Regions from separate parts of the Paenibacillus sp. 276b genome, predicted to be linked through region 1. Evidence: riboswitches for the same ligand, from Rfam matches in the RefSeq annotation. Region 1 holds a riboswitch; each other region holds the start of a gene.
What was found. Region 1 has a riboswitch for cyclic di-AMP ahead of BLV50_RS31225 (3D domain-containing protein). Riboswitches for the same ligand answer to the same signal wherever they lie in the genome.
Positions count from the first base shown of each region.

Region 2: another riboswitch for cyclic di-AMP. It lies ahead of BLV50_RS00560 (C40 family peptidase); the one in region 1 lies ahead of BLV50_RS31225 (3D domain-containing protein).
Region 3: another riboswitch for cyclic di-AMP. It lies ahead of BLV50_RS08955 (3D domain-containing protein); the one in region 1 lies ahead of BLV50_RS31225 (3D domain-containing protein).

Region 1 is NZ_FNRR01000013.1:14,977-18,257, forward strand. It holds gene BLV50_RS31220 (TatD family hydrolase) at 1-451, shown strand, start outside; cyclic di-AMP (ydaO/yuaA leader) riboswitch at 693-946, shown strand; gene BLV50_RS31225 (3D domain-containing protein) at 1,220-2,404, shown strand; gene rnmV (ribonuclease M5) at 2,560-3,105, shown strand; gene rsmA (16S rRNA (adenine(1518)-N(6)/adenine(1519)-N(6))-dimethyltransferase RsmA) at 3,110-3,281, shown strand, end outside.
Region 2 is NZ_FNRR01000001.1:109,075-112,355, forward strand. It holds gene BLV50_RS00550 (hypothetical protein) at 1-102, shown strand, start outside; gene BLV50_RS00555 (carboxymuconolactone decarboxylase family protein) at 220-549, shown strand; gene BLV50_RS00560 (C40 family peptidase) at 654-1,118, opposite strand; cyclic di-AMP (ydaO/yuaA leader) riboswitch at 1,124-1,255, opposite strand; gene pelA (pectate lyase) at 1,669-2,628, shown strand; tRNA gene BLV50_RS00570 (tRNA-Leu) at 2,746-2,829, shown strand; gene BLV50_RS00575 (X2-like carbohydrate binding domain-containing protein) at 3,160-3,281, shown strand, end outside.
Region 3 is NZ_FNRR01000001.1:2,119,128-2,122,408, forward strand. It holds gene BLV50_RS08950 (polysaccharide deacetylase family protein) at 1-756, shown strand, start outside; gene BLV50_RS08955 (3D domain-containing protein) at 889-1,557, opposite strand; cyclic di-AMP (ydaO/yuaA leader) riboswitch at 1,560-1,756, opposite strand; gene BLV50_RS08960 (amino acid ABC transporter ATP-binding protein) at 2,042-2,764, opposite strand; gene BLV50_RS08965 (ABC transporter substrate-binding protein/permease) at 2,751-3,281, opposite strand, start outside.

The sequences.
Region 1 (3,281 bases):
TCAACATCGCGTATTACGACAACAGATTGGTCTTGCCCGTGAGTTGAATATGCCGATTGTCATTCACAACCGGGATGCGCATGAGGATATTGTAAAGATTCTGCGTGAAGAGAAAGCTGGAGAAGTAGGCGGTGTCATGCATTCCTTCTCTGGCAGCTGGGAAACGGCGAAAATGTGTCTGGATTTAGGCTTTCATCTTTCCTTCGGAGGGCCAATCACGTTCAAAAATGCAAAGCAGCCCAAAGAGGTACTTGAGAAGGTTCCTATGGACCGATTTTTCATCGAAACGGACGCTCCTTATTTGACACCGCACCCTTATCGTGGAAAACGAAATGAGACAGCGCATGTACGTCTGGTTGCAGAAGCAGCTGCGGAAATTAAAGGCATTTCGGTAGAGGAAATTGCAGCAATAACGACCAAAAATGCCATGGAACGATTTGGGATTCGTTAAAAGATCGAGCAAAACGGGTGAAAAAGTGAGTTAAGCGGAGTTAATTTGCTTTTTGATCCAAATAAATCAAGAATATTACAATATTTTAACCAAATATTTAGAAAAACGTACTTGAACAACGCTTTACAACATGCATAGAAACAGGATATCATCTTTTCAGTGAATTGTTGTGCGGAAAATTGGACAGATGTTCGGGGGATGAACAAAGGGACACTTTCCGATGAAACAACATTACTTTCATGAATCAGTCTCGCTGAGTCTCCGTTAACGGAGAGCGGGGGAACCAATAGGGCTTAAACATCGGTGATTGCAGCCGATGCGCAACATGCGCTGACCCAAAAGCAGCGTATGAATCTGCGAAGCCGTATTTGATTTCTTCTTTGGGTCTCGGGGTGAATTCAAGGGCGTCCGCCATGAGCGGATGACCGGAGATAGGGCGGCTCTCTTTCGCCCGAACCCGACAGCTAACCTCGCAAGCGGAAAAAGAGAGGCAACCTCGTGCATGAATTTCCGATATTCAGAATCATTCGGAAGCCACGAAAGAGTTCCTCTTAAACTCTTTCTTTGGCTTTTTTGTTTTTGAATAAAAGAAATACGGTCATCATACGGTAAGTATTCAGGAGGATGACATCATGTTGCGAAGATTGATTCATGGTGCAGAACCGGATTATGTTGGTCCGATCTGTGTTCTGTAGAAAATTTGGTATAGTCGCGTCAAAGACATCATGCATTACTTTAGACGGCGAGGCTATGAAGGAGGACGGAGAAGTGGGCACATTCCAACCAGAAGAGACCCATGAGTCACGATCATCCAGTAAGTCTTTCGCGTTGCGGTGGAAGCATGAGAACTTGCGTCAAATGGCATTGATCGCGATTTTCTCAATTGCGCTTACAATCATGATCTTGTTAGTCGTTTACGGTCAGGCCGGGAAACAAATTTCACTGGTTATTGATGGCAAAGCTCAAGCGGTAGAGACTCGTACAGGAATGCTTCAGGAAATGCTGGAGGAGCAGTCAATCACAGTCAGCCCTCACGATCAGGTATCCATGCCCTTGAATGGGGCGATCACAGATGGAGACCGCATCGTTATTGAGCGGGCCGTTCCAGTTAATATTACGGCAGACGGGGACACCAAGACTCTGTATACAACCGATTCATCGGTAAAAGATGCGATTAAAAAATCAGGTATTCAAATTGCAAGTGAAGACAAAGTATATCCGGCGCTTGGAACCACTATTGAAGCGGATATGAAAATCCGTGTAGTGCGGGTAACAAAGCGTACGGTGGAAGTGGAACATCCGATTGCTTATAAAGTGATCAAAACGGCTGACCCTAGCTTGTACAAAGGCGACAATCGTGTCGTTGTGAGCGGTAAAGAAGGCACACTTGTACAGCATATTGAAAAAGTGTTTCAGGATGGAGAATTGGTCTCCAAAAAAATGGTGGGTAAATCGGTCGCAACGAATCGCGTCGATAAAGTGATTGCCATTGGTACCAAAGCCAAACCTGTTGTGAAAGAGCCAGTGATTCAGACGGTATCGGCGCAGACTTCCACGACAAAAACAGCAACAACCACGAACTCGAAGAAAACCGCTGCTTCGGGCAGCAAAGTAATTACCGTCTCAGGCAGTTCTTTTAAATATTCAAAAGTCTTGAAAAATGTATCCATGACGGCATACTCTTCTGAAGAGCCTGGTATCGGCACAAAAACAGCTTCAGGTACTCGGGTAACTGAGGGACGTACCATTGCGGTTGATCCCAAAATCATTCCGATTGGCTGGTGGGTGTATATCGAGGGCCTTGGCTTCCGTCGTGCGGAAGACACAGGTGGTGCCATTAAAGGCAACAAAATTGATGTGTATTATGATAGTGTGAAGCATGCCCTGAACTTCGGACGGAAGAAAGGCAAGACGGTATATGTGATTGGTCCGGTGAAGCCGGAAGCGAACTAAAATCGTTTTACTTTGAAATGGGAATGCTATAAAATATAAGCATGAATGATTCATGCGGAATATGCGGCGGAGGGGTCTGAATTCAGTCTCCCCGCCGTTTGGCAGAGAAGAGGGATATTCCTCTTCTTTTTGCGTTAGAAAGGAAGAAATGGAACATGATAAAAGAAGTGATCGTGGTAGAAGGCCGTGACGATACCGTAGCCATTCGACGTTCGGTTCAGGCAGATACGATCGAGACTGGTGGGTCCGCCATCAACCAGCGCATTCTAAAGCGGATCGCACTTGCTCAAGAGAGACGTGGTGTCATCGTACTGACAGACCCGGATCATGCTGGTGAACGTATTCGTAAAATCATCGCCAATAAAGTACCTGGTTGCAAGCATGCTTTCATTCCGGAGGCAGATGCTACGCGCAAAGGCGACATCGGAGTGGAGAACGCTTCACCGGAGGCGATTCGTCATGCATTAGCACGTGTACACACGTCATATGAAGGCGCACCAAGTTTGATCGATTGGGAGGATCTGATTGCGGCGGGACTGATTGTGCACCCACAGGCTGCTGCACGTCGTATGGAGATGGGCAATCTGCTGGGCATAGGTTATTGCAATGGCAAGCAGTTCCACAAGCGGTTGAGTGTATTCCAGATTACCCGGGAAGAGTTCTCCGAAGCATTATCGCAAATTGAACGTGAAGGATTGTGAGCGTATGAAAGGCATGGAAGAAACCGTAGAAATTGCAACACCCAAACGAACCAAAGAAATTATTCAAAGACACGGATTTTCATTCAAGAAGAGCTTAGGTCAGAACTTTCTGATCGATCAAAATATATTGAACAAAATTGTAAATGCAGCTGATTTGGACGAGTCCAAGGGCGCAC
Region 2 (3,281 bases), on a different contig from region 1:
CAGGTACTCATTCGCCGTCAGAATCGGCGTGTGGTCAAGCTTGATCGGAATTACCGATATCAATTGTTCAGCGAACCACGCGAGAGCCTGCTCGAAGAATAGGACATGCCTATTTAGGTTCATTTACCATGGATGTTTTGGCATAATTACACCTCTCGGGAGAGAAGATAGGTACAGTGAGAGCTTGTAACATATCAGCCGAGAGGATGTGCGGTAACCATGACACTGATGAATGATAAGGTTCATGCCTATAAAGATCAGATTGGTGAATTAAGCGATGTGCTACCAGCAGTGGTGAAGTCTTATCATGAGTTCACTGGAGAATGCTTTCAGGCAGGGGCGATTGATGCCAAGACCAAACAGCTGATTGCGCTGGGTATTGGACTGTTTGCGAACAATGAGGTATGTACGTTTTACCATGTGGAAGAGGCACGTGCCAAAGGAGCGACCGATCAGGAGATTATGGAGACGGTTGCTGTGGCTGGAGCGGTAGGTGGAGGCCATGCGCTGTCTCAGGGTGCAATGAGAGTACAGAAGGCTTTACATTAAGTATAGAAGTCTACAGCACACCGAATTTGTAAACAAAAGCCCCAAACAAAGAGGAGGTCCCGGATTCACCCGGAGCCTCCTCTTTGCGCTATATCAAATCAAACTTATATTTTGCCCAGCATTTTGTTATACATAAATTGTCCTGTTACCCGGCGTGCTGTTACGTAACGATCATTGAAGTAAGGATTGGATAATTGTGTGATGCTGACACCCTTGCTGCTTGAAGCATGAGCGAACTGTCCGCCCCCGATATATACACCTGTATGTGAAATGCCATTGCCCATCGTATTAAAGAATACCATGTCACCAGTACGCAGATTAGCTTTGGATACCGGAGTTCCGGCCTTAGCTTGTTGCTGGGAAGTGCGTGGTAATTCAATGCTATATTTGTTGAAAATATATCTCATAAATCCAGAGCAATCAAATCCGGCCATTGTTGTGCCGCCCCATTTGTAAGGTATGCCTGTCATGTTGTTAACGACGCTGTTGATACTGCTTGCCTCTGTGCTTGCTGCACCGGATGTAAATAAAACTGCTGCTCCAAAAATGGAGATGATAAGCTTTTTCAAAATTTTTGTTCTCCCTTCGATGCCTACGGAGTTAGCTAAGGGTTCGGTAGAAGGTTCCCTATATTTCCTATGTATAAGAATAATTCACCCAAAATGGTTCCCCCGTTTTCAAACATGAAACTCGGCAAATGAATAATTAAGTTTTTGTAACCTTTTGAAACTATATTGCATAAATGCGAAAATGTCAAACCGATTTTGAACACTTCTTATCATCTCAATGTTAACGGAATTATCGCTATTTATGTAGAAATAACTCGAATATTGGGTTTTAATAGATGACAAAAAAGTAACTACTGTTTCAAATGGAGAAAAATTGGATAATTTATTGGCTTTCCCACATTTCGATTAGACGATACCTAAAGGTTAAGACAAAGAATTTGTTACATATTGTTGCAATTATTGACAAAATTCATTGTTTTGCATAGAATTCTTTTTGTATAATCCACTTATTGGATGAAAAGAAATAGTTTGAGTTTAAAAACAAATATAAGGAGGGGAGACGCTCAAGGAAAACAGTTTGCAGAAAATGAATTGGGGAGTGTTCTAAACGATGTTGAAGGCACAAGCAAGGTTTGCATCTTTGGTAATGGCATGTACAATGATTTTCTCTGTTGTCGGAATGGTATTTCAGCCTGCTGCTAAGGTATCTGCTGCAGACGCATCTGGAACGACAGCAAGTATCTCAGATATTTTGAAGAATCAACGTCCTGACGGGGGATGGAAGAAGGATTACAAAGAAACAAGTGGTGAGTGGGCCAAATCTACGATTGATAATAAAGCTACATACTCAGAAATTAGAAGATTAGCCAAGGAATTTAAAAAGACAAATGATCCGCGATATTCGGCTGCTGCCATCAAAGGAATCAACTTTTTGTTAAATATGCAGTACTCCAATGGAGGATGGCCACAAGTATACCAGAGCTCAGGCTATCACAAACACATTACCTTCAACGACGATGCCATGATTAATGTCATGTACATGCTGGATGAAGTAGGTGCACGTAAAGGTGATTTCTCATTCATCGACAGCTCTCTTGCGGATCGCAGTAAAAAATCAGTTGCCAAAGGTGTAGATGCTATTCTCAATACACAGGTTGTAGCAAATGGTAAACTGACTGCATGGGGACAGCAGCATGATTCCAGCTCCCTAAAACCTGCAGGAGCAAGGATTTATGAAGTGCCTTCTCTAAGTGCTGGAGAGAGCAGTACGATTGTAAAGTTTTTGAAAACAAGACCGTCGAACTCGAAAATTAAGGCTTCCATTCAAGCGGCAGAAGCCTGGTTCAACAACGTGAAAATTACAGGATACAAGTATGTCAGAGAAAACGGAGATAGCAAACTCGTAGCTGATTCAGGTGCAGCGCCAATATGGGCACGTTTTTACGAAATTGGAACGGATAAACCGATCTTCGTAGGACGTGATGGGGTTTTGAAATACAAACTCAGCGATATCGATAAGGAAAGAAGAGGTGGGTATGCCTGGTATGGCAACTGGCCTTCAAAGATATAATTTATAAAAAGCTTTATCATTGAAACCGAAATTATATTTTTTTGTTGACACTAATTACCTGCACATGATATATTATCTCTTGTCGCCGCGATATAATTTCTCGGAGATAAGACATACGCGGTCGTGGCGGAATTGGCAGACGCGCACGGTTCAGGTCCGTGTGGGCTAACCCCCGTGGAGGTTCGAGTCCTCTCGACCGCATCATATGTAACACGAAAAAGGTTCCTAGAATGGCATTGCTGCCACTCTCGGAACCTTTTTTATTTGTTTACAGATTTTGATCTTTGCTTTTCCTGATTCTTTTCAACCCATTCCCTCGGCTTGAGCAAAGATGAAGTTTCCATTTGTTTATTTATCCATTAATGGAAATATGTTTGTTCTGCGACGGTTTGCCCCTATATTTCAGGTTAATTGTACGTAAAATACCGAATTGTACCTATCTTGGGAATGCCTCATCCACTATTCTCTTCTCGTGTGGAAGCGCTATCAACAGGAATTTGAATGACCAAATTCAGAGGGGGTAGGGATAATTTGAAACGAATCGGAAAAAGGATGGCAATGTGTTTCATGGTATTTATGATTGCGGCGGTGCAGTTCGGGATTATGGGAACGACAGGTAATGTGGCACAAGCAGCAGATAAGAGTCTGGCCCA
Region 3 (3,281 bases), on a different contig from region 1:
GTCATTCTTCTGGGAGGAAGTTACGCTCCTGCTCAGTTATGGGCTTCTTCAAGCCCGCAAACCGAACCTGCTTCGAAGTCTGATTCTTCCCAAGAAGAACAGTTGACTCTGGGACAGCTCAGACAGAAATATGCGGATACGTTCAAAACCAATGGCCCCTCGACAAAAAAGGTCGCACTGACTTTTGATGACGTACCTGATCCACGGTTCACCCCGCAGGTGTTGGATATTCTAAAAAAATACAAGGTGCGGGCTACGTTTTTCATTGTGGGACATCGCGCTGAGAAACATCCGGATCTAGTGAAACGCATGGTAAAGGAAGGGCATATTGTTGGCAATCACAGCTACAATCACCCGGAGTTCAGTAAGCTGTCCATGAATGCATTTCGCAAACAAATCTTACATACCGGGGATATTATTCGGAATCTGGCGGGGTACACGCCCAAAATGATTCGTCCACCTTATGGCGACATTAATGAGCAACAGCTGCAATGGGCAGCCAAACAACATTACAGCATTGTGAACTGGAATGTCGATTCCCTGGACTGGAAGGGCCTCTCCAAAGAGGAAGTCAAACAAAACATCCTGTCGGCCGTTAAACCAGGTTCCATTGTTCTGCAACATGCAGGAGGCGGTGTCGGATCGAAGCTGAGTGGTACCATCGAGGCGTTGCCTGAAGTTATCGAGGAATTGCGAAACCGCGGGTACGAGCTGGTGACTTTGGACGAAATGCTGGAACTGCCAAAGGGTAAATAGGTCAAGATCCCTGAAGTTGGATATTCAAAAGGGTGTTCTTCCATCACATTATTGTGATGGAAGAACACCCTTTATTGTTTAATTTAGATATAGTTGGAGTCACATATGATGATGTGCAGCTACGCTTTGATTTTATTTCAAAATGTAAAGTTCAACATCCTGAATACCAAATGTGCTCACGGATTGCTTGCTGCCAGGAATAAAGATATCGATCTTGTGACCTTTAATGGCACTACCCACATCACGAGCCGTTGCTACAAATGCCTGTTTTGGCAGTCCTGGATGTGTATGACCTGTCACCAGTACCTTTGTACCCAATGGAATGATACTTGGGTCTACTGCAATGGTACCCAATTCAAGCGGATTACCGAAGTAATCCACGGCACCCCATCCTCCATTTTCGGAAGCGTCTGCGGAGTATGCTGTTGCTTTGACGTCGACAGCTTTGCTGTAATCAAACGTTTTACCCCAGGCTTGTACAACTTTACTATCTGCATTAACGTCAAGGCTTGCGGCAGTTACCGTTTTGGCCTCCGTTTTAGCTGCTGCAGCAGAAGCTGTGTTCGTTGTTTTACCAGGGATCGTAATTTTCAAACCACCATAAATGTTGTAAGCTGAAATGTCATTGTTAGCTTTAATAAGAGCGTTAAGTCCAACTCCATATTGTTTGGATAAGGTGTAGAAGGTATCCCCCTCTTTGGCCACATGAACTGAATCAGCATGAGCCGGAACGGCCTGAATGAGCATTGCTGCTGTCAGCAAAGCTGTTGCTGTTTTGGCTATACGTTTCTTGTTAATCATGGTCTTCCTCCCTCATTATGCCTGCGAAGTTAGTTGTCGGATTCGGATGGAGGAAACCACCCTATAGGTTCAATTACATTAATAATTTATGTAGCCCTAATTCACCCCAAGCCGTGTGCAAATGATTCTTCCCCAAGCACACTCTGCATCGTTACATCCCCCACACTCCCAACTCCGGAAGTTTCGGCAGGAACAAATATATCACAACTTTGTAACCAAGAGTCGTAGTAAATGTTACCATCTGGCTAATTCACTTCAATATTTTTGCTGAATTCAAGCGACTTTTTCAAAAAAATGTCTATTTGAGCTTATATCGTTGATGACAGAAACGTTACTTTTTATGTAAATCCGTGCGTATTCACACGCAACAAAACAATCCCTGCCGACAGGTCGCCGACAGGGATCTATGAGGGAATAAGAATTCTCATCCACAGTATATATTTTGCATTTTCATCCAATTCATCCTAATGATGACTTGGATGTATTAGAGCACTTTAGCAAGGAAGTCACGTGTACGTGCATGCTTAGGCTCACCAAACACTTCAGCAGGTGTTCCTTCTTCTACAATAACCCCACCATCCATGAACAGGATGCGGTCCCCTACTTCGCGTGCGAAGCCCATCTCATGCGTTACAATAACCATGGTCATGCCGCCCTCTGCAAGCCGCTTCATGACATCCAGTACTTCACCGACCATTTCAGGGTCCAGTGCTGAAGTAGGCTCGTCAAACAGCATGACATGCGGCTGCATCGCAAGCGCTCTTGCAATAGCGATCCGTTGTTTCTGTCCTCCGGACAGCTGATTAGGATAAGTGTCTTTTTTGTCAGACAGGCCAACCGTCTTCAGCAAATCTGCGCAGATTTGTTCCGCTTCCTGTGCAGATTGTTTTTTCACTTTAATGGGAGCAATCGTAATGTTCTGCTGCACCGTTTTGTGCGGGAACAGATTGAAATGCTGGAATACCATCCCCATTTTTTCACGAGTTGCATTAATGTTGTGTTTAGGGTCAGTGATCGAAACTCCTTCAAAATTAATTTCGCCGGAAGTTGGCTGCTCCAGCAGGTTTAGGCAGCGCAAAAAGGTACTTTTTCCCGATCCGGACGGACCGATGACCACGACAACCTCGCCTTTGCCAATTGTTACGTTAATGCCCTTGAGCACATCGTTATTTCCATATGATTTGTGTAATTGTCTAACGTCTATCACTTGCACTCAACTTCCTTTCCAGTCGACCCAGCAGCTTGGACAAAATGAACGTCAGCACAAAGTAAATGGCCGCTGCAATCAGGAATGGATTCATTCCTTGGTACGTAATGTTTTTGACTACACTTGCCTGGTACATAATGTCCACCATACCAATAACCGAGATGATGGAGGATTCCTTGATAATGGTCACGAATTCATTACCGATCGCCGGCAACACCGCTTTGAACGCTTGTGGAAGCACAATGAAGCGCATTGCCGCACCTCTACCCATTCCCAGGGAACGAGCTGCTTCCAACTGGCCTCGATCCACACCCTGTATACCAGCGCGGAAAATCTCGGCAAGATAGGCACCACTATTAATGGATAGTGTGATAATCCCCGCCTGAAGCGGCGTGAAATTAATCCCCAACGTTAGAGCAAGACCGTAATAGATAATCATCAACTGAACCAGCATTGGTGTACCACGAATAACTTCAACGTAAGCTGTTCCGATCCAACGCAGAATTGAAACGTCATG